DNA from 3 places in the Pseudoalteromonas sp. 23_GOM-1509m genome. Region 1 is predicted to be linked to each of the others. Evidence: predicted binding sites of a transcription regulator. Region 1 holds the regulator's gene; each other region holds the start of a gene.
What was found. Region 1 encodes FliA, which starts transcription of late flagellar genes. Its sites were predicted from a motif close to CTAAAGNTNNNNNNNNNNNNGCCGATA; they were not measured.
Positions count from the first base shown of each region.

Region 2: the regulator FliA is predicted to act here: its motif matches at 2,871-2,897, upstream of pomA (flagellar motor protein PomA).
Region 3: the regulator FliA is predicted to act here: its motif matches at 1,842-1,868, upstream of N523_RS0110140 (DUF5610 domain-containing protein).

Region 1 is NZ_KI912433.1:286,369-294,607, forward strand. It holds gene N523_RS0114705 (protein-glutamate methylesterase/protein-glutamine glutaminase) at 1-989, opposite strand, end outside; gene N523_RS0114710 (chemotaxis protein CheA) at 1,043-3,259, opposite strand; gene N523_RS0114715 (protein phosphatase CheZ) at 3,274-4,041, opposite strand; gene cheY (chemotaxis response regulator CheY) at 4,058-4,441, opposite strand; gene N523_RS0114725 (RNA polymerase sigma factor FliA) at 4,482-5,192, opposite strand; gene N523_RS0114730 (MinD/ParA family ATP-binding protein) at 5,219-6,079, opposite strand; gene flhF (flagellar biosynthesis protein FlhF) at 6,072-7,562, opposite strand; gene flhA (flagellar biosynthesis protein FlhA) at 7,584-8,239, opposite strand, start outside.
Region 2 is NZ_JADO01000023.1:4,368-12,606, forward strand. It holds gene N523_RS0109660 (DNA topoisomerase III) at 1-418, opposite strand, end outside; gene N523_RS0109665 (hypothetical protein) at 494-979, opposite strand; gene N523_RS0109670 (flagellar motor protein MotB) at 1,127-2,047, opposite strand; gene pomA (flagellar motor protein PomA) at 2,050-2,817, opposite strand; gene xseB (exodeoxyribonuclease VII small subunit) at 3,121-3,363, shown strand; gene ispA ((2E,6E)-farnesyl diphosphate synthase) at 3,366-4,253, shown strand; gene dxs (1-deoxy-D-xylulose-5-phosphate synthase) at 4,369-6,231, shown strand; gene N523_RS0109695 (ligand-binding sensor domain-containing diguanylate cyclase) at 6,294-8,239, opposite strand, start outside.
Region 3 is NZ_JADO01000025.1:1,049-9,287, forward strand. It holds gene murI (glutamate racemase) at 1-621, opposite strand, end outside; gene N523_RS0110140 (DUF5610 domain-containing protein) at 688-1,812, opposite strand; gene trmA (tRNA (uridine(54)-C5)-methyltransferase TrmA) at 1,977-3,074, shown strand; gene N523_RS0110150 (thiol:disulfide interchange protein DsbA/DsbL) at 3,149-3,787, opposite strand; gene N523_RS0110155 (thiol:disulfide interchange protein DsbA/DsbL) at 3,807-4,430, opposite strand; gene N523_RS0110160 (serine/threonine protein kinase) at 4,466-5,440, opposite strand; gene ccoG (cytochrome c oxidase accessory protein CcoG) at 5,522-6,952, opposite strand; gene N523_RS0110170 (hypothetical protein) at 7,235-7,594, shown strand; gene N523_RS0110175 (hypothetical protein) at 7,594-7,800, shown strand; gene N523_RS0110180 (UPF0149 family protein) at 7,813-8,239, opposite strand, start outside.

The DNA.
Region 1 (8,239 bases):
GCACCATCACGACCATCTGCACCCATGCCTGTCAAAATAATGGCAAGCACATCACCTTGATACGCTTTGGCCGCACTGCCAAAGGTAATATCAACACTTGGTTTATAGTTTACTCGTTCATTTTTATCTTCAAACACACGAAGGGTTCTATTAGAGCCACGTCCTTCTACCATCATTTGCTGGCCACCTGGCGCTAAATAAGCGCACCCAGGTTGTAATCTATCGCCTTGCTGCGCTTCTTTTACCTTAATCTTACACAAGCCATCTAAGCGAGTAGCAAAGGCCGGGGTAAATGCAGCAGGCATATGCTGTATGAGTAGAATAGGGTGTGGAAAATTAGCAGGTAATTGCGTCAAAATAGTTTGCAGTGCAACTGGCCCACCTGTGGATGTACCAATAGCAACTAACTGATACTGCTTACCACTGGCACGCGCTGAGGCACTGCTGTTAGTAGGTGCAGGACTCGCATTATTAAAGCTACGATCAGGTTGAACTATCGGCTTTTTAGCAAGGTTAGAAAAGCGTTCAGAACTGTTTGACGCTGGTTTACTAATACTTGGAGATGGGGCCGTTCTCGTAATTCTTCCAATACGCTGGCGGCCTATTTCCTTAACCTTATTTTGCAATAACTTAATTGCATCATCGTTATTTCGAGCAATATCTTCAAACTTTTTAGGTAAAAAGTCCATCGCCCCAGCATCAAGCGCATCCAAAGTGGCAGATGCCCCTGCTCGTGTTAACGATGAAAACATTAAAATAGGTGTTGGATTACTCGCCATGATCTCTTTCACAGCACTAATACCATCCAGCACCGGCATTTCAACATCCATGGTGATAACATCAGGACGTAACTGAGCTGTTTTTTCGACGGCCTCTCGGCCATTTACAGCAAAGCCTATTACCTCAATGCCGCTGTCTTGTTCAAGAATTTCACTCACTCTGCGGCGAAAAAAGCTTGAATCATCAACTACTAAAACTTTAACAGCCATTTCGCTCTCTTATTCAATGAATGGGTAGGCATAAAGTTTATACCTACTTTTTATTATCCAGCGTAATGCTTTAGCATACTCGGTACATCTAATATCAGTGCAATTCCACCATCAGAGGTAATAGTCGCACCCGCCATACCCGGCGTACCTTGCAATAATGCATCTAGAGGCTTAATCACCACTTCTTCTTGACCTATTAGTGAATCAACAACGAACCCTACTTTTTGAGTCCCTATTTGCACAATAACGACATGCCCTTGTGCTTTTCGCTGACCTCTATCAGCGCCTTTTATAAGCCAATGTTCAAGGTAGAATAATGGAATCGACTTTTTACGAACAATAATCGTTAGCTGGCCATCAACCACATTAGTTTTTGTTAAATCTAAGTGGAATATTTCACTTACACCCGCTAGCGGCAAGGCAAAGGTTTGCTCTCCCACCACCACCATTAAGGTAGGCAATATCGCAAGTGTTAGTGGAACTTTGATTTCTAAAGTAGTCCCTACGCCCATTTCTGATTTTATGTTAACCGAGCCATTGAGCTGAGTGATTTTTGTTTTAACCACATCCATACCAACACCACGGCCAGAAATATCTGAGATTTCTTCTTTGGTTGAAAACCCAGGTGCAAAAATAAGGTTATAAGCTTCAGTATCAGAAAGACGACTCGCTTGGTCGTGATCAAGCACCCCTTTACTAATCGCAATCTTTTTAAGCTTTTCAGCATCCATACCGGCACCATCATCTTGGATGGTAAGTAGAATATGATCACCCTGTTGCGAAGCTGATAAAGTCACCGTACCTGTTCTAGGTTTACCCGATGCTTCACGAATATCGGGCATTTCAATACCATGGTCGACCGAGTTGCGAACCAAATGCACCAATGGATCGGCCAATGCTTCCACTAAATTTTTATCTAAATCGGTGTCTTCACCGACAAGTAATAAATTAATATCTTTTTTAAGTGTTCGTGCTAAGTCACGTACAACACGAGGAAAACGGCCAAATACTTTTTTAATTGGCTGCATTCGTGTTTGCATTACTGCACCTTGGATATCAGCAGTCACAACATCTAAGTTGGAAATAGCTTTACCCATAGCCTCGCTATCAGAATTAGTCGCCAAACTCACTAAGCGATTTCGCACAAGTACTAACTCGCCCACCATGTTCATTATTTGGTCTAGGCGTTTGGTATCAACACGTACTGTTGTTTCTGCCGGTGGAGGCGCTGCTTTTTTAGGCGGCGCAGCTTTAGCTGCTTGTGCCGCAGGAGCCGGCTTAGCTGGCTCTGGTTTAGGCTGTGGCTTAGCTGCAGCAACTGGTTCTGGCTTTTTAGCTGCCACTGGTTCTGGTTTACTTACAGGAGCCGGTGTTTCTATCGACTTAGGTGCACCTTTACCATGAAGTTCATCAAGTAACGCTTCAAACTCGTCGTCACTTATTTCATCATCGCCCGAGCTTTGCTCGTTACTTGGTGGAGCCACAGGGGCTGATGGTGTTTGTTGTGGTGTACTTGCGGTTGCTTGGCTCACTTCGCCAAAGCTGCCTACACCATGAAGTTCATCCAATAAGCTGTCAAACTCATCGTCAGTTATATCACCACTGACATCATTGTCACTTGATGATGATTGTTTTTCTTGTGGAGCTTGCCCTTTTCCATGAAGTTCATCAAGTAGGCTTTCGAATTCGTCTTCGGTTATTTCATCAATCTGAGACTCAGTACTGCTGCTATCTGGGCCGCTAAATAATTCATCAAAAGCAAACGGGTCTTCTTCAGCATCGTTGCTCTGTTGCTCTGCAACTGGTTCAGGCTCTACCGATGGAGTTTCCACAGGAGCTATATCTTCAACCACAGAATCGCCGGCAAGCTCTTCTGATGTCGGTGGCTGCCCAAGTTTGTGAAGTACTGCAAGTAATTCTGGATCAGCAGGCTCTGGCTGGTCACGATTTTTAATCGTGGCAAACATTTCATTAATGGTGTCCAGTGCTTGTAAAATCACATCCATTAATTCAGAGTTAACTGTTCTTACACCTTGGCGCAGTAAATCAAACACATTTTCAGCACCATGACATGCATCAACAAGCTCTGTCATAGCCAAAAAGCCAGCGCCACCCTTTACAGTGTGGAAACCGCGAAATATTGCGTTTAGTAGCTCAGTATCATCTGGGTTGTTTTCCAGTTCTACTAACTGTTCAGATAAAAGCTCAAGGATTTCTCCGGCCTCTACTAAAAAGTCTTGTAAAATATCTTCATCGACTTCAAAGCTCATGCAGTACTCTCCTATTAGAAGCCCAAACTTGATAATAGATCATCAACTTCATCTTGATCAGATACAACATCATTACGCGTTTCTTTATCAATAATAGGCCCTTCGGGACCTGCTAGTGTTTGTGCAACAATGGGATCTTCTATTTTTTCTGGTTGTTCAGTTGGTTCAACCTCACCACCTTGCGCTGCAAATGCAGTTAACAGGTGAATTAAACTTTCTTCAACTTCACGGACAAGTTCAATAACACGGCGAATAACCTGACCGGTTAAATCTTGATAGTCTTGAGCCATCAGTACATTAGTCATCAGCATTTGTAACTCATCGGTTTTGTGATGAGAACTGCTCATAAACTTATCAATACTATGACAAAGTGATTTAAACTCACCAAGCTCTATTTCGCGGTTCATTAAACGATCCCACGTTGGCTTGATATCAGCTATTTCGTCAGCGATTTCTTGTGCTAATGGTAAGCTTGCTTCAACCGCATCCATTGTCTTATTGGCTGCGCTTTCTGTCATTTCCATGACATAGTTAAGGCGTTTTTTAGCGTCAGGGATGGCATCAGTGGTAATGTCTGTTAAACGCGTGTCTAACTCGAAACTTTTTAAAGCTTCGTGCAGTTGACGCGTCAACTTACCCACCTCAGCAAATAACTGTGATTGCTCTTGTGAAGCTGTTTCTAAAATTAACTGATTCGCTTTATCTTGCTCACCATTTTCTAAAAAAACAACTAACTGGCGAGCTTGTTCTAAAGTAATCTGAGGCGCAGCAGGTGCTGACATAAGCCTCTCCCTCTCATTAACCTAAGCGTTCGAACACTTTTTCTAATTTAGTTTTCAATGTACCTGCAGTAAATGGTTTAACAATATAACCATTAACACCTGCTTGGGCCGCAGCAATTATTTGTTCTTTTTTAGCTTCTGCTGTAACCATTAAAACAGGAATATGCTTTAATTTTTCATCAGCTCGAATTGCCCTTAAAAGATCAATACCTTGCATGCCTGGCATATTCCAATCTGTTACAACAAAATCAAACGCTTGATTTTGCAACATAGGCAAAGCAGTTGACCCGTCATCTGCTTCTTGAACATTGGTAAAACCTAAATCGCGCAACAGGTTTTTAATAATACGTCTCATTGTTGAGAAATCATCAACAACAAGAATTTTAATGTTTTTATCCAAAACATCCTCCAGTGAGGCCTGAACCTTTATTTACTTACTTCTAGTTTATCCAGTCATTGATTTTTGCTTTAAGCTTAATCATCGCCTGACCATGTATCTGACTTACACGCGATTCACTTACATCGAGTATATGCCCAATTTCTTTTAAATTCATCTCATCGTTATAGTATAAAGAAAGCACCATTGCATCTTTTTCCGGTAACGACTTTATTGCACTGAGTAAAGACTCATTAAACCGTTCATTTTTAACATTATTGAACGGTTTGTCTAGTGCTAAATCTTGGCCATGAGGTGTAATCACATCGTCATCTATACCAAGGTCTTCAATGCCTAACACTTTGCTTACATTTACATCGTTTAAAATATGATGGTACTCATTTAGCGAAATTTCAAGTTTTTCAGCAACTTCACTATCTTTAGGCTCACGGTTTAAACTGTTCTCAAGCGCAACAATAGTCTCTGCAACCAAACGGCTTTTTCTGTGAACTGAACGTGGAACCCAATCGCCTCGGCGCATTTCGTCTATCATCGCACCACGAATACGAATACCGGCAAAGGTTTCAAAGCTTGCGCCTTTACTTGCATCAAAGTTTTTTGAAGCTTCAATTAAACCAATCATACCCGATTGAATTAAATCATCTAGCTGCACACTGGCCGGTAAACGAGCAATTAAATGGCACGCCACTTTTTTGACTAATGAGGCATGCTTTTCAACAATCATATTTAAATTCTGTGTTGACTGATATCCCATAGCTCTATTCACCGGTATTGTCATTGTTAGTTACTAACTAGTTTCTCAATGAAAAACTCTAAATGACCCGAGGCTTGACTAGGTGTTGGCCACTTAGCAATTTTTGTCGCCAGTGTTTTAAAAGCAATCGCAGCAGGCGACCCAGGAAAAACCTCAACAATTACTTTTTGGCGGCGCGTTGATTTGCGCATATTTTCATCATATGGAACCGTTGCAACCAACTCCATCGATATATCTAAAAATCGGTCGGTAACCTTTGAAAGTTTTGCAAACAATTCCTGCCCCTCGCGTAAACTACGCACCATATTGGCAACAATTTTAAATTTATAAACGCCGTGCTCACGGCTTAGTACTTTAATTAAAGCATAGGCATCGGTAATTGATGTAGGCTCATCACATACCACCACAACCACATCTTGCGCTGCGCGAGAAAAACTCAGCACCATATCGGAAATACCCGCAGCGGTATCAACAATTAAAATATCAAAATCGGTGTTAAGTTCACTAAATGCACGAATAAGTCCAGCGTGCTCTGAGGGTGATAACTCAACCATACTTTGCGAACCCGATGTTGCAGGCACTATTTTTATGCCTGCGGGACCTTCGACTAAAATATCATCAAGTTCACATTCGCCCGATAAAACATGAGATAAATTACGCTCAACGCGCAGTCCAAGCATCACATCACAATTCGCTAATCCTAAATCAGCATCTAGTACAAGCACACGTTTGCCTTGTTGGCCTAACGCGATTGCCGTGTTAAGGGATACGTTCGTTTTACCCACTCCACCTTTGCCGCCGGTGACAGCGATAACTTTTACGCCGTTATTATTATTCTTGCTCATTTTGCGAAGGCCGCTTGCTTGATCTAAAACTGTGTTAATCATACATCTCTACTGTGCTCGACGCCACTGATTGGTGTCGTGATTGTTGTGCTTTTATTCTTTTTAAATACAATTGCTCAGCTTTTTTTACTAGTTTTTCGGCATTTGCCACTCTAATATCTTCTGGTACTCGCTGACCGTTAGTAAGATACCCTATTGGGAGACGATTTTGAATCGCAATACTAATAATCTCACCTAAACTCAATGACTCATCAAGTTTAGTAAAAATACATCCACTTAGCTGTACTTTTTTAAAGTGCCTTACTGTTTCTTGTAATACATTAATTTGCGCCGTCGCACTTAATACTAAATAACTACGTATATCAACACGCTGATTACGCATCAAGGTGTTTAACTGCTCGGTTAAGCGTAAATCACGTTGACTCATTCCTGCTGTATCAATTAAGACTAGACGTTTATTTCGTAAATGGTATAAAACTTCTGCTAATTCATTTGCATCTTTAACTTGTTTAACGCCACAACCTATAATACGACCATACGTTGCTAGCTGCTCATAAGCACCAATACGGTAGGTATCGGTAGTAATAAGCGCTACTTTATCGGCACCGTATTTTTGTGCACCCAATGCTGCCAGTTTTGCAACTGTGGTGGTTTTACCCACGCCAGTAGGTCCGACTAACGCAAAAACACCGCCTTGGCGAAGTATTTCGTTGTTCGTGGTTTGCATTTGATCTTCAACCATGTTCAATAAAGCTTTCCAGCCTTGTTGGCGAGACACATCGTCTGGTACAAAACATGCCATTTGCTCAGCAACATTTTTTTCTATCCCCATACCGACTAAGCGGTCAATCATACATGCACGGGTCGGGTCGCGACGTGCCATATCTTGCTGCATTAAACCTGATACTTGGTGCTCTAATAGTTGACGAATTGCGTTCATTTCTTCACGCATTGTGCTGATGTCACTGGATTCTTTATGCATTGTTTGCTGACGCGGTGCGCTAGGTGAATCTAAATCGTCAAAGCCACTGTCTAAGTCGTCAAAACCTAAGCTATCGGCTTGGGTACGAGGGCGCACTGGCGCGCTTTGTTCACGTTCAAACATATTTTTAGGTCGTGATTGCACAGGCTCTTGTTCTTGATAGTGACCAGAAGTGTCAATGCCAGAGTGTGAAAACATTGAAGCAAGCTCTGCTGAACGAGGACGTGGAGACTGACGCTCTAGTAAAGCTTGTAAGCTATCTGCAACCTTTGCCTGTGGCTTAGGTTGAGCGCGTTGCGGTTCTGGTTTAACAAAATTATGTGAACTTTGCTCAGTATGTGCAAATGAAGCTCTTTCAGCAGGTTGGCTTTGAGGCTGCTCTGGCGGTTTTGTCGCTGCTTTGTCGTAATCAACTGCAGCAACAATTTCAACGCCATTAGCTAGTTTTTTATTTGACATAATAACCGCATCAACACCCAACTCTTCTTTTACTTCTTTTAGTGCAGTGCGCATGTCTTTAGCAAAAAAACGTTTAATTTTCATAATTCAAACCCCTTTAAAATCTTATTGTTGGCCTACAGAGCTGACAATCTTGATCTGTCTTTCATCTGGTATCTCTTGATAAGACATCACTCGCAATCCTGGAATGGTGTATTTAACAAATCGAGATAACACAGTGCGTAACATTCCTGACGTTAGCAATATTGAAGGTTCACCGGCCATTTCTTGATTTTGATGCGCTTCATTCAATGATGTTTGAAGTCTATCAGCAAGCCCTGGTTCTATTCCGGCACCTTCATCACCTGCATTTTGAAGTGACTGATGCAACATCTGTTCCAACTCAGGCGCCAAGGTTATGACAGGGATTTCAGAAGACATACCAACGGCATCTTGAACGATTAATCTACGCAGTGATATTCGCACTGCAGCCGTTAATACATCTGGGTCTTGGCTACGAGGGCCATACTCAACAAGGGTTTGAACAATTGAGCGCATATCTCGTATTGCCACCCCTTCGTTTAATAAATTTTGTAGTACTTTAACGATGGTGGTCAGCGGTAATACCTCAGGTACAAGTCCTTCAACTAAGCGAGGGTGACTCTTACCTAACATATCTAATAAGTTCTGTACTTCTTCATGTCCGAGTAATAATGCGGCGCTATTGGTGAGTAACTGGCTAATATGGGTTGCCACCACGGTAGCCGAATCAACCACCGTGT
Region 2 (8,239 bases), on a different contig from region 1:
TTAAGTTTAAATCACTAATCAATAAGCGTTGAATACTTTGCTTTTTGGTTTGACTAATTTTTGTTTGCTCGATTACTTCATCAACCAGTAGCTGACCCTCACGATCAGGATCGCCAGCATGTACGAGTGTTGTTGCCTGCTTAATTAATTTTTTTAAAATGGTAAGCTGCTTACGGGTTTTTGTTTTAGCTTTTAATTGCCAGTGTTCAGGCACAATAGGTAAATGCTCAAATTGCCATTTTTTAAAACGCTCATCATAGTCATCGGGTTCTGCTTGCTCGAGCAAATGACCTATGCACCAAGACACACAATCACCATTCGCCACTTCAATATAACCATCGTGTTTTTTATGAGGTTTTGGAAGCGCATCTGCAATAGCGCGTCCTAATGAAGGTTTTTCAGCAATATAAAGTTTCATAACCACACCCTAACACTGTTCATATAAACAGTAGTTTAGCATATCAGTTTAAAACTGGGGATATTTTTATAGTTTCTAACTTAAAGCTTTATTTCGCTTATTAACAAAAAGATATAAAAGAGGCAGGTAGCAGACAACAACAGTGGCAATATTTATTAAAGGCATAAATGTTTGATACATCACAGTGCTATAAGATAAATCCCAAAGGTGTCGGTCAACTAAGCGAAATAATTGAAGAATGGGTGCACCAATAACAATAAGCTGCCCAAGTACACATTGCCACAAATGCACTTTATCTTTAAGACCCCAATAAGCAATAAGTGCCATCCAAGTAATATCTGTTAATGCCCATACAAGGTAACGGTATATATAAATACCATCATCAAACGCCATTAAACTTGAGTAGGTCACAGTGCCAAATAAGAAAAAAGCGGCAGTAATAACAACGAACCTAAGAGCTAAATAATCTTTGAGGATAAAGAATATAAAAATAGCCGGACTCAAAATAAGAACCCAGCTTTTGCTTAATATACTTACAAAATACAAAAACCATTCAGGCAAACTAAATAACCTTACTTAACTTTTGTATCTTCATCAGTTCCATCGCCGTTACCAGGCATACTACAATACTTAGTCAACATATTCGCCCCATTACATTTGTTAAGAATGTTGCATTCTATGCTAAAAAAGGTACATAGCCAAGTCATTCTATCTTACATCAATTGGCGCTGACTCTTTTGCCTTGCCTTGTAAAATTGATATTTCTACACGGCGGTTACGTCTTCGATCTTCGCGGGAATCGTTCGGCACTAAGGGCCTAGTTTCTGCACGTCCTACCACCATCATTCTGGTTTTATCAAAACCTGGAACTTTTTGTAATTCACTCGCTACCGCAACTGCGCGTTTAGATGATAAATCCCAGTTATTAATGTAAAGCTCGTTGGAAACCTGAAAATCATCCGTATGACCAGACACCGTAATTTCACCGGGTACATCTTTAAGTAATCGACCAATATCTTGAATGATAGGTTTAAATTGTGGTTGTAAAAATGCACTCCCCGATGGAAACGAGCCATTTTCTCTAATACGAATTATGATTTGCTGCCCTAAAGATTCAAGCTCAATAGCCCCATCAATAATTTGCTTTTCAAGCTGTTGCGCAATTTTTTTAACTAAGTCATTTATTTGCTCTTGATCAGCAGCAGACACTGCCGTAGCTGCAGCAACTTCCTCTGAGGTACTACTTGATTCACCACCTCGCTTTTCACCACGTTGCTCTTGACGTCCACCTGCGGAGCTTTCATCTCCCGCCTGAAACTCAAGCATTTGTTGGGTCATTTCAACCGTTTGTTGCTGAATGGTTTCTATAGGAGTTGGCTCAGGTTTACCCGGCGTAAACTCCATAGCAATAACAGATGTCCCTTTTGGAATGTCTTTTACTTCTATTTTATTTTGTACACCAAAAGCAAACTTCATTGAGCCTGCAATTTGTTTAAATTTAAGTACATCCATTTCAGAAAATGCGAGTAAAAGTACGAAAAAGCACATTAATAATGACATTAAATCGGCAAACGTTCCCATCCACGCAGGAAGTCCTGGAGGTGGGCATTTGCACTCTTCATCTGACATAATTATTCCTCAGTATTGACTGCGCGTTTTGATTCAGCTAGATAATTTTTCAAGATCCCTTCAATTACTTTAGGATTTTGCCCGTCTTGAATACCTAATACTGCATCTAAAATTAAGCGCTGATTCATGGCCTCTTCGTCTTTACGCAGTTCAAGTTTTACCTGAATAGGAATGGCTACAACGTTTGCTAAAAATGCACCGTATAATGTGGTTAACAACGCAACCGCCATTGCCGGTCCGATAGCTTTGGGGTCATCCATGTTCGAGAGCATAGCCACTAAGCCTATCAACGTACCGATCATCCCCATTGCAGGTGCAATATCACCTAATGATTTAAATAAGGTTGCCCCCATTTCATGGCGAGTGGTGGTTAACGAAATATCTTTTTGTAATGTTGCACGTACCACATCAGCATCATGTCCATCTACTAGCATATCAACGCCTTTGCGCATAAAAGGATTTGGGATTTCGGCTTCTTCTAAGGCTAAAAACCCGCCTTTTCGAGCAGAGTCAGCTAATTCTACCGCTTTTTCGATTAATGCTTCAGGAGGCTCAATTTTAAACATAAATGCTTTTGCACATACTTTACCAATGCCAAGAAATTGCGACATGGTAAAATTAGATAAAACGATAAAAAGGGAACCACCAAATACAATAACCACAGAAGGGGTATTGTAAAACATAGCGACTTCACCGCTACTACTCATAAACATGGACATGACAATTAAGCCAATTGCGCCAAGGATCCCAATAATGGTTGCTAAATCCACATTCCCTCCAAAGGTTTTATATTTTTTCTTCGCAAGCGTTGTTATTAATTGTTTATCGGCAAGATACTGAAATACTTAAGTGATTTTTATGATAAACGGTAAAATTAAGATTAGTTATATTTTAGATCAACATAGGTAATCAATCTAATTAATCAAAATTAATAATTTTAAAAAATAACGTTGAAACGCAATAAAACCCAATCAACAGCATTTATCTATCAAAAAACAATATCATTCTTTGACCTAGTTTAGCATTCCCCCTAAAATTGGCGTCTAAATTTATTATGTAAGTTGAAAATAAAGATGGCGACTAAAAAACCTGAAAATTTAAGTTTCGAACAAGCACTAGAAGAGTTAACAACAATTGTCAGTGAAATGGAACAAGGTGATTTATCGCTTGAACAGTCTTTAAAGCAATTTGAGCGAGGTATTGCACTTGCGAGCGCATCTTCAGGCAAACTTCAACAAGCCGAGCAAAAGGTGTCGATATTAATGGGTAATGACGAAAAAGCACCGCTTACTCAGTTTGATAACGATATGGAATAATCGTGAGCATAAAAGAACAAATAAAACTCGCTCAAGATGATGTAGCTAATACGCTCAACCTTTATTTTGAACAACCTCTTGAAAGCGACAATACTATAAAAGAAGCCACACATTACAGTGTAATGAATGGTGGTAAAAGACTGCGCCCGTTTTTAGTGTACACCACAGGTAAAATACTCGGTGCTGACAAGCGTGATTTAGATGTACTTGCCGCAGCCATTGAATGTATTCATAGTTATTCATTAGTGCATGACGACTTACCCGCTATGGATGATGATGATTTACGCCGTGGTCGCCCTACATGTCATATTGTATACGGTGAAGCACAAGCGATTTTAGCTGGAGATGCACTGCAAACTTTAGCATTTGAACTTATTGCTAAGCACACATTTAAATGTTCGACTGAAGCACAATTAAAAATGATCGCAGCACTAGCGCATGCATCGGGGTTACAAGGTATGGTTGCCGGACAAGGCCGCGATATTGCAGCAACCGATAAGGTTATTACTGTTGATGAGTTAGAACGCATTCATAAACTTAAAACCGGTGCGCTAATAAATTGTGCGATCACTCTTGGCGCACTGTGCGCTCCTAATACAAGCCAACAAACTTTAGATAACTTATCAACTTTTGGATACGCTATAGGGCTTGCATTTCAAGTTCATGACGATATTTTAGATGTTGAGGGCGATACGCTTACTTTAGGCAAGCCACAAGGGTCAGATATTGCAGCGAATAAAGCGACATACCCCGCTTTATTAGGTATGCTAGGCGCTAAGCAAAAAGCACAAAATTTAATACAACAAGCCCATGAGGCATTAGCTAACATTGACGCAGACACAACAGATTTAGCGGCATTGGCTAACTATTTAATTGAACGTGACCATTAAATACAGCTAAAACGTATTAACTCTTAGTATAAAATTATTACTGAATATTAAGTCGCCTTTTAAACCTCGTTTGTTTTGAGGAGGGTTAATATTAGCGAAGGATATATAAAAAACCATGACACTTGATAGCAGCAAGTATCCATTACTTGATTTGGTGAACGAACCAGCCCACTTGCGAGACTTAGCACAAGATAAGCTTCCTGCATTTAGCCATGAATTGCGTGACTATTTACTCAATTCGGTATCGCAAAGTAGCGGCCATTTAGCGTCTGGTTTAGGAACCGTAGAACTTACCGTTGCACTACATTATGTATACAACACACCCGATGACCGCTTGGTCTGGGATGTGGGTCATCAAGCTTATCCGCATAAAATACTGACTGGCCGTCGTGATCAAATGCATACCATTCGCCAAAAAGACGGATTGCATCCTTTCCCTTTTAGAGATGAAAGTGAATACGACACCTTTAGTGTTGGCCATTCAAGTACCTCAATTTCTGCGGCGTTAGGTATGTCTATTGCTGCACAAAAAGAAGGCAAAGGGCGCAAAACAGTCGCGGTAATAGGCGATGGCGCAATTACTGCTGGTATGGCCTTTGAAGCAATGAACCACCTTGGCGATGTTAAATCAGACATGCTGATCATTTTGAACGATAACGAAATGTCGATATCTGAAAATGTCGGTGCGTTAACCAATCATTTTGCGCGTATTTTATCAGGTAGCTTTTATACCAACATCCGCGAAGGCAGTAAAAAGCTGCTCTCTGGTGTACCGCCGGTAAAAGAGCTTGCCAGCCGTATGGAAGAACACATTAAAGGGATGATGATCCCGGGTACTTTTTTTGAAGAATTAGGTCTAAATTACATTGGCCCAATTGATGGACATGATGTGAATATGTTGGTTGATACGCTGCGCAATATGCGTAACTTAAAAGGCCCACAGCTTTTACATATAAAAACCCAGAAAGGCAAAGGTTACAAGCCTGCCGAAGCCGATCCGATTGGTTATCATGGCGTACCAAAATTTGATCCTGCAACATCAAGCTTACCAAAATCTAAACCAGGTGCGGCGACTTTCTCAAATGTGTTTGGTGATTGGCTTTGTGACATGGCCGAGCAAGACAGTAAGCTCATGGCAATCACGCCAGCTATGCGTGAAGGTTCAGGCATGGTACGTTTTTCTAAAGAGTATCCAGAACAATACTTTGACGTAGCAATAGCAGAACAACACGCTGTTACTCTTGCTGCAGGTTTTGCTTGTGAGGGCTTAAAGCCCGTTGTGGCTATCTATTCTAGCTTTTTACAACGCGCGTACGATCAACTAATTCACGACGTTGCACTGCAAAACCTACCGGTATTATTTGCTATAGACCGCGCCGGTATTGTTGGAGCCGATGGTGAAACCCATCAAGGCGCCTACGACTTAAGCTTTATGCGCTGTATACCTAACATGGTCATTATGGCCCCAAGTGATACTAACGAATGCCGTCATATGCTTTATACAGGCTATCAAGCTAATTGCCCTGTTGCTGTTCGGTACCCGCGTGGTAGTGCAGGCTCAGCAGACATTCAAAGCACTATGCAAAAGCTAGAAATTGGTAAAGCGAATGTAATTAAAAAAGGTACTAAAGTGGCTATATTGTCATTTGGTACCTTGCTTGAAAACGCACAACTTGCCACTGATGAGCTCAATGCCACTTTAGTTAACATGCGATTTATTAAGCCACTTGATACGGCATTAATTGATGAGCTGATTAATGATCACGATATTATTGTAACCCTTGAAGATAACGCGATTGCGGGCGGTGCAGGCTCTGCAGTTAATGAATATTTAGCGAGCATTAAAGCCGATGTAAAAGTGCTTAACTTAGGTATTCCTGATGAATTCATTAAACATGGCACACAACAGCAAATGCACGATGAAATGGGGTTAGGTGAACACGGTATTTTAACTTCAATTAAATCATTTATGAGCTAACACTTATCGTGTTTAATAAAAAAGGAGCCATTGGCTCCTTTTTTATTGCTCATCTATAACCTCTAGCGCATCCATACCTTAATATCGGCTAGACCATTGCTTTGTAACAAACCAATTTGCTGTTCAACATTGGGGTTTTGCTCAAACTCAAATGCATCTAATTGCTCGTCAAAGGTAATATTAGCGACGCCATCGCCGCCGCGTTTTTTAACTTGATGTAATGCTATGTCAGCTAGATTAATTGATGTTTCCCAGCTAATAACTTGCCCACCTAAAAGAGGTAAAGGATAGAACGACCACCCTACAGACGCTGTTATATTGGTTGTTTCACCGTTAGGAAGCTGAAACGAATAATCTGCAATTGCTTGGCATAATTCAGATACATAGCTGTCGATTAAATTACATTTAAAATCACGCAATAACAGTAAAAACTCATCACCACTCCAACGGGCAACATAATCAGAACCTTGGGTACGCGAGTTAAGTAATGCCGCTACTTGTTGTAAACAGCTATCTCCAGCAATAGGGCCATAGGCATCGTTAATGCGGCTAAAGTTATCTAAATTAATAATTAACAACACCAAAGATTTACCTTGAGCCTGCAATGACTGCGAGTTACGCTGAAAATGCTCAATATCTTTTGGTAGTTGATCAAACAAAAAACGGCGACTTCTCAGCCCTGTTAGCTCATCAGAGTGACTAACAAGTTTAAGCTGAGAGTTTACTTGGTTTAATTTATCGTTTGCTTGGCGAAGCTCAAGGGTTCGCTCAGTAATAAGCCCCTCAAGAACTTGCTGCTTACGTCGCTCTTGAACTTTAAATACCCAAAACACCAAATAAAAGAGCAACACAAAACCACTGGTGATCAGTAATCTAAAATATATAGTTTCACCAAATCGCTCAGGCACCACAAAAGCGTATTCGGCCGATTGCGCTTTGCCCCAATCTTCACCTTGACGTTTTGTCTCTAATTCAAATAAAAACATACCTGCTGGTAAGTTAGTGTAAATTGCTTCTCGGCGGTTATTTGCATAGCGCCAATCATTATCAAGTCCATTGAGTTTATACCTAAACTCTATACTTGCAGGTGCATAATAATCGATAGCGGTATAGGTAAGCGTTACATCACGCTCGTCAGTTTTAAGTACTGGCTTTTTACCTAACGCAGCCGCAGCAAGTTTTCGTGATGGCGTGGTTAAAGTTTCTATAGTTGGTTTAAGTGAACGCAGTCCAAATAATTCTACGTCTTTAGGAATTTCTACAACACCTTGCAAGCTGGGATACCAAATTGAATTATCCATATCAACCACCGCATCATGGCCTAAACCATTACAGCATTGACTTGCTTTACCATCGAGCTGTCGATCAAATGAAGAGATCACTTCCTCCACTTTTAGGCTTTCAATGTTGGCTTTGAATTGCTCAACTGGCATGCGATAAACCCCTTTCATGGTGCTTACCCAAATGCGTTTTGTAGTATCATCGTACTCAAGACTAAATATAGAACCATATGGCAGCCCATTGGCGGCATCTAATTGCTGCCACTGCCCTTGTCCACTGCGATAAAACAAACCATCGTTAAGCGAGCCAATTAAAATCCCCACGCCTTTAATGTGTAAAATGCTAGTAACGTACGCACTTTCCAAAGTGGTTTGGTCGCCTATTTTTTCTATCCCGCGTTCAGTAAAGTAATACGCCCCTTTACTGGTACCAATCACCCCAAAATTTGGTTTATCTAAAACATAGGTTACAAACTTACTGCCTAAAAAAGCATTGTACGCAAAAGGGTTTAACCCGTTGTAATTTAAACGATATAAGCCTCGCCCAGTGCCCACCCAAAAGCCGCCTTTAGTCGACGTACTAATAGCAAATACAGGATTATCACTCAGCGCACGGGCAGGGAAACTGTATAAGGTATTCGACTCGTAAAAAAACAAACCTCTACCAGTGGCAACATAAAGACGATTGCCGTCAAACTGTAAGTCATGTACTGAGGCATTACCATACT
Region 3 (8,239 bases), on a different contig from region 1:
GTCTAATAACTGTACTTGCGTATTAAAGTAATCACTAATTGGTTTAGCTAAAATAGGAAAGTGAGTACAGCCTAATACCAGCACATCTATATCGTTATTAATATTTAATCGGTCTAACTCAGTGTGCAACTTATCAAGATCTAAGTGCTGGGTAAAAAAGAGAGTCTCTGCCAAAGTAACTAGTTCAACACTACTATATAAGCTTGTGGTTATAGACGAGGCATGTTCTTTTATAAGTGCATCAGTATAGGGGCTTGATACCGTTGCGGGAGTTGCCAATAAACCTATATTCTTTGATTGCGTTAATTGCGCAGCGGGTTTAATTGCAGGTACAACCCCAACAATAGGAATATCGGTAATTTGGCGTACCGCACTTAATGCAGATGTTGAAGCGGTATTACAGGCTATAACAATTAAGTCGACATTAAGTGACTCATCTTTAATAAATTGGATCAATCCGCATAGGCGATTAATGATGGTTTGTTGCGACTGTGCACCATATGGCAATAATGCGTTATCCATAAAATAGCTGTATTGAGCATGAGGAATGCTTTGCTGAATATGCTCAAGCACGGTGGTTCCACCTATACCTGAATCAAATACCATGATGTGCGCTGACAAACTACCATTCCTACTCTTTACTAAGAACGGCAGTTTGCCATGTGGCTTTTATAAAAGAAAGTAGTTTTACTCAGTGCCTAGCTTTGCAGTAGCGGCGTTTAATTTATCTAAGTTTTCAAACATGGTGTTAGTGTAATCAACCAGTTTATCTATTTCTTGTTGATCTTGATTTAGCCATTGAATGATACCTGATAGCTGACTTTCTAATCCTAGGGTTTGCGCTTTAGAGTAAGCTGATTTTAGATCATCATTAAAAGGGGCTACAGTTTCGGCAATGGCTTTTTCTGATGTTGGCTTAATTTGTTCATACTCTTTAATTGCTGCCACAGTTTTGCTTTGACGTAAGTCCATTGAGAATGCCACCAGCTGTTCATTACCTAAACTGAGTTCTTGGGCTTGCTCAAATGCTTTGTCTAAATCGCCACTAAAAAAGGTTTTACTGACATCTTGTAACTCTGCCATTAAATCATTTATGGCTTGCTGCTCGTCTTCATTAAGCTCCCCGTTTACTGACATCGAGAAAGAGAGCTCACGGGATTCAGAAAATTGTGCACTAAATGATTGTGAATCATCTGTTTGTTGATAACGACTAGATGATTGCGATTGATAAGCATCTGCAAAACTAATACTCACCTCATCACCTTCTGCTGTGGTAAATGTGTAATCAGCACTATTGCTTAAACTTACATATTGCGTCTGGCTAACAGTAACGCTTGCAGGTTGTGGGTTAAATAAGTTCTGCTCAAATTTATCGAGACCACTAAAAATACCCTCTTTAGATTTATCAATACCCTCTTCAAGGTCTTGATTGAATACCCCCATGCCTTTTAATTCATCCACAGCCTCATCAACACCCGTTTGCACTCCTTTACGTGCCTGATTTAGCATATCTTGCAGTTTGTCGTTATCGGCACCATTGGCTTTGGCTTTTTTTACCGAGCTTGTTACAAAGTCTAAAACATTTTTTACGACTTCATTAAAATCAAACAGTGGTTTGTCTTTTTTGGTTTCGGCGACCGGCAAACCTAATTCTTTTGCCATTTTGTCACCTAACACGGCAGCAGCCAGTTCTTTTCCTCGTTGCTGATAATTATTTGGTGGCGAGTCTATTTTAGGCTGTGGCATTGCCTGTTTAGTATTGTATTTATTAGCATTGCTGTTTGGAACAAAACTAAAGTTACCTATTTTCATGAGAAGACTCCTATTTAGACTTACTCTTTTATCGGCCAAGTAAGCCTATACTGTAGTAAAATGCTCAAAAAAAGCTCACTATATTTGATCAAAACTAGACAAATACGCTTCGCTCCCTACAATAGCGCCGATAAACAGATCTCAACGATAAGGTTATACCGTTAATGGCAGTTATAAATATAGATACCACGCAATACGATGCACAATTAAATGAAAAAGAGCAGCGTATTACAGAGCAATTTCAACGTTTCGGTGTAAAACAGTTAGAAGTATTTAGCTCTGAGCCCATTAACTACCGTCAACGTGCAGAATTTAGAGTATGGCACGATGGCGATGATCTGTTTCATATTATGTTTGATCAACAAACGAAAGATAAAATACGTGTCGATACCTTTGACCCTGCAGCACCCTTAGTCGGTGAAGTTATGCAGGTGATGATTGATAATTTAAAAGGCTGCGAAGTACTACGTCGTAAATTATTTCAAATAGATTATTTATCGACCCTCAGTGGTGAAATTTTAGTGAGCTTGCTGTATCACAAGCCACTTGATGAACACTGGTTAACTGAGATCAACGCCTTAAAAGAAAAGCTAAGCAGCCAATATAAAATTGACTTTATTGGCCGCGCTCGTAAGCAAAAAGAAAAATTGGGCGATGATTTTGTCACTGAGCGTTTAATGGTTAACGGCCAAGAGCTAATCTATCAACAAGTAGAAAATAGCTTTACTCAGCCTAATGCGAAGGTCAATATTAAAATGTTAGAGTGGGCACAAGAGTTATGTAAACCACTAAACAATGATTTACTAGAGCTGTATTGTGGTAATGGAAACTTTTCTATTGCACTTGCTGGTTCATTTAATAAAGTGCTGGCGACGGAAATATCAAAATCGTCGGTGCATTCAGCACAATATAATATTGCTCAAAACCAAGTAACTAACTTAGATATTATTCGCATGTCGAGCGAAGAGTTTACTCAGGCAATGAAAGGCGAGCGTACTTTCTCTCGCTTAGATGGCATTGACTTGAGTAGTTACAACTGCCAAACCATCTTAGTCGACCCGCCTCGAGCAGGCATGGACACGCTTACGTGTGACTTAGTGGCAAATTATGAAAATATTATTTATATCTCATGTAACCCAGACACATTAGAGCGCGATCTTGATCACTTAACACAAACCCATGAGGTTAAGCGCTTTGCAATATTTGATCAGTTCCCTTACACACATCACATTGAATCTGGTGTATTTTTACAACGTAAATAAACTAAGTATTAAATAGCGCATATTATAAAAATAAAAAAGCTCCTAAAGGAGCTTTTTTATTTTGGCCAGACCACTTATTTATTTGCTAAGTAGTTAATGAGTGCTGTTACATCTTCTGGCGATGAAATACCTGACTCGCCACCTAAGTTAAGCTTATATTTACCATTAACAATAAATGTAGGAACGCCACGCAGTGCCCCTTTACCTTTAAAGTAATCTTGGTCACGTTTCATTTTAGAGCTAAGTGTACGTACCGAGAAGCTTTCAAATAATTTATCAAACTTGTCGCCATCTACGCCTTGAGCTAAAAATACATCTTTTACATCTGCAAGCTCATTAAAACGAGCGCGCTTTGCATGGATATGATCAAACATCGCTGAAATAATTTTATCTTTTTGAGGTAGTACTTCAGCTGTAGCTAATGCTTGGCTGATCATGGTTTGATGTTCTGGGTCACGTACACCCACAAAATCTACATGGCTTTTCTTAAACTTTACGTTTTTATCTAGCTTAGGTTTGATCTCGGCCAGCAGTGGTTCCATGTTATTACATGCAGGACAGTAAAAAGAGAAAAACTCTTTTACTTCTGGTTTTCTGGTTGCACGATCAGAGACGACATCGTAATGCACGCCCTCTTCGTAAGTGGCAGCAAAACTGGTTGCAGCTAAAGGGAGTAATACAGCAAGTAACCCTGCTTTAACTAATTTGATCATTATTGTGGTGCTCCAAAAATTATAGTTTTAGTAAAAAGCTAATTAACTCATCAAGTTCTTGTTGGCTCTTGATTGTATTAATATTGATTTTGTATTTGTCATTTACGATAAATGTAGGCACGCCAGTTAATGCACCAAGTTCAGAATATTTATTCTGCTTATCTTGCATGGCACGTTCAGCTGCTATGATAGGCAAACTAGCGATGTCGTTATCAAATGTCGCGTTATCAATTGCATTAAGCTCTAATAACTTTTTAACGTCTTTAATTTCAGTTAATGGCGCACGTTGTATATGAATGCTTTTAAAAATTTGCGCTGTTACCGCTTCAGCTTGACCGTGTTTCTTTGCGATTAAGTAAGCAAAGCTTAAATTACTTTGCGCTTGTGGTGAAACGCCTCCCAAAAAGTTGACATGATTTTTTACAAATTCAGCCCCTTCAGGTAAGTTTTCTGCAATCCCTTTGGCTACCGGCTCAAATTTAAAACAATGTGGGCAATAGAAAGAGAAAAACTCGGTTACATTCGGGGTTTTACTTTTTTCAACATCAATTACAGTGTATTGATTACCCGCTTCAAAGTTAGCAGCTAATGCTGCAAAAGGTAAACATAGAATCAGTAAACTTAGTTTTAATTTTTTAAGCATGAATATCTCGTTATACTTCTTTTTAAATAAAAATATTATGGCAATAATTTTAACGGGGCTTCTTGCAAAGCTGCAAACTGCTCTTTAAGCGCTAAAATTTGTTGCTCCCAGTATTTGTCATCTGCAAACCATGAAAAGTTCCGTACAAAAGCAGGATCACTCCAACGTTTTGCAACCCACCCCATGTAATGAATCATACGCATAGCCCGAAGCGGTTCGATCAGCTTAAGTTGTGAGTGATCAAAATCGCAAAACTCTTCATATGCATTCACTAAAGTGTCTAACTGTAACAGCTGTGTTTGTCGATCGCCACTGAGCATCATCCATAAATCTTGAATTGCAGGACCTTGACGGCTATCGTCTAAATCAACAAACATTAATGCATCTCCTGCCCATAGGATATTACCAGCATGGCAGTCACCATGTAAGCGAATGCCTTCTACATTTTTATATTGCTGTTGAGTTTGAGCAATGACTAAATCTAAAATAGTGTAAAAGGAAGTCTCTAATCCCATAGGGACTAACTTACTTTTTTGTAAATGAACTTTAGCTGTATCTAAATATTCATCACAGGTAACGGTGGGTCTTTGGGTAAAGGGTTTCGTTTTGGCTACTTGATGCATACGACCGATTAAACGCCCGAGTACATCGAGTTGATCTAAATTGTCCACCTCAAATAAACGCCCGCCTACACTTGGGAACAAAGTAAACAAATACCCTTGATGTTCAAACAAGCTTTGCCCATTGTGTTTTATTGGCGCCACCACCGGTACTTCGGCGGCAGCTAGTTCAAAAGCAAAGTCATGCTCTTCTTGAATTTGCGCTTTGCTCCAGCGCTCAGGGCGATAAAACTTAACGACGTAACGCTTTGCACCCTCGGCCACAAATTGATACACCCGATTCTCGTAGCTATTTAGCGCTAACAACCCTGACTCAGCATAAATATCCACGCTTTCTATGGCATCCAAAATAAGATCTGGGGTTAAGTCAATAAAGCTAAATTTACTCATATACTTCTTATATAAAAAGAAAAGCGGGAATATCCCGCTTTTTTGTTAATAACAGTGCTCGTTTGCCTTTAATAAAGCGACTTATCGTGCCTTAAAAAAGTTGCTTGGCTGCGATATTTTATTATCGGGCTCGTTTATTGGCGACAACACAAAGTTAAACTCGGTCATTGGCGCTTTTAAATCATAAGGATCCATTACCAGTGATAGCGGTACATTATGCGATTCACCAGCGTTTACTGTAAAGGTAGTATCACCTAAGTATTTATAATTATCTAACCCTGTTACATCAATAGAGAATGTTTGCTCGTATTGTGCTTTGTTAATTACTTTTAAGGTATAGGTGTTTTCAACTAAACCATTAAAATCGACACGATACAACTGATTGCGGTCGCGAATAATATCAAAGTCCATGGTTTTACGCATGGCGATATTAGCAACTAGCGCACCGGTAAGTAAGATTAAAATAACACTGTAACCAATCAGCTTTGGGCGCAGCGGATGGGTTTTATTCTCTGGTGTTTCTAAATTACGCTCGGTGGTGTAAGAGATAAGGCCCCGAGGGTAATTCATTTTATCCATTACGCCGTCACAGGCATCAATACAAGCGCCACAGTTTATGCACTCATATTGCAAACCATTACGAATATCGATCCCGGTTGGGCAAACCTGCACACACAAGTTACAGTCAATACAGTCACCTAAACCTAACTCTTTAGGATCTTGTTTACGAGAACGTGGCCCTCGGTTTTCACCACGAGTTTCATCATAGCTTACAGTAAAAGTGTCTTTATCAAACATTGCTGACTGAAAACGTGAATACGGACATATATGTAAACACATAATTTCTCGCATCCACCCAGCGTTACCATAAGTACAAATAGTAAATACAATGATACTAACTAAGGCATAACCGCCTACATTAAAGGTAACAAATTCAGGCAGTAGTTCGCGAATAGGCGTGAAGTAACCAACAAACGTTAACGCAGTATATAAAGAAAATAATACCCAACTAGTGTGCTTAGCTGTTTTACGCCAGAACTTGTCAAAATCCATCGGCCGTTGATCTAACTTTTTACGTTGGTTAGCGCTGCCCTCAAACTTTTCTTCAAACCAAATAAAAATGAAGGTCCATACTGTTTGCGGACATGTATAGCCACACCACACTCGACCATAAAAAGTGGTAACCAGAAATAAGGCAAACGCTGCTAGCATAAATATAAATGCAAGAATGGTGAAATCTTGTGGCCACAGGGTTAAGCCAAAAATATTAAATTTTTGCTCCATTAGCTCAAATAAAACAGCTTGTTGACCGTTAAAGTTGATCCATGGCAATAACATAAACGCCAGCATGCCTAAAAAGCCAATACGTTGTCTTAGTAATTGATGGAGTCCTGAAACAGCACGCACATAAATACGGTTGCGTGGGTTAAATCTATCTTCTTGACGGCTCAGATCGGGTTTTTGGATCTTAACCTCTGTTGGTATGTTTTTTACTTTAATTTGCTTATCCATTGAAGTTCCTCAACGCCGCTAGGAAATAAAAATTCAGCAATCTTTTTGTACTTTTCGCCTAAGTGTAGCAACTTACATGCTAAACATAATACGCTTTAGGTCGCACTTGTATACTTTCAGATATTTCAGAAATATCTAATTACTCCTCTTATTATACGCATATTGGCTAAAATTACTGACTAGATTGCTAATAATTTATTCAACTTGTGACTTGCTTTTAAGGTGTATTTTATTACACTTGCCGGCTACTAACGTGTTGTTTGGATCAAGGTTTGTGTATTTATGAAGAAATTTTTTATACTAGTGGTTGTGATCCTAGCATTTTTTACCATTGATCACCCCTTGATAAAAGAGCCTCGTGAGCGCTTACTCGGTGATGGTATAGGCTTGTTAAGCAGCACAACTAAAGTCGATCGTTTTCCTGTCGCAACCATGACAAGAAACAAAATCAATAAACAGTTAGCACTTTCAAGATCCGAAGAGGACTATATTGATAAAACGTTTACCAATGATGAGTCAGTAAAGTTGTTTGAATTACGCTATTGTCGTCAAGGCGATCTAAACCTTTACTTTTATTCAGAACGTTTAACAACGGTATGTCGCATTATAAAAGAGTCATTAGCGCAAGCGAGAGTGAAATAATGGATTTTTCTGGATTAAATAAAAAAGCAAGTAACTCATTTCACAAACACCGCACTATGCTTAAGCAGTTGGCACAAGGTAAAACACTTAAATGTGAGCATTGCCAGGGTGTATTAACGTTAAATTTAGCCACCAGCGAACCTGGTAAGGGAGTAATACAGTGCAAACAAGGTTGCACTGATATTGAATTAGAGATTGGCGCTTAAGGCTTTACCTACTTATTCATCCCACCCTTCATCGGTATACAAACCACTATTAAGCGCGACAATTTCTATAAGTTCAGCAAAACCTAACGCAAAGTCGCCCATTAATTCATACTGCTGCGCACACAAATGTAATTCATCGATATTATTTTGCTGTGCAATCTGTGCAATCGTTGGTTTATCTAATGCAAAAAAGCTAAGAGTCGCCTGTGCGCTTTCAAGCGCTTGCTTGTATTGAATATCTAGTTGCTCACTCTGGAGTAACTTATGAGTATACGTTTGGCTTGCAGTTAAAAAACCTGCAGACCACTGCTGACAAAACTCACGGTCAAACTCAGCGGGTAACTTATAACCAAGTTCAAATACTTGTTCACTTACTTGATGATGTAATGCCATAAACAAAAACAACATGTCTTCATCAAGGTCATTCGCGGTATTAGGT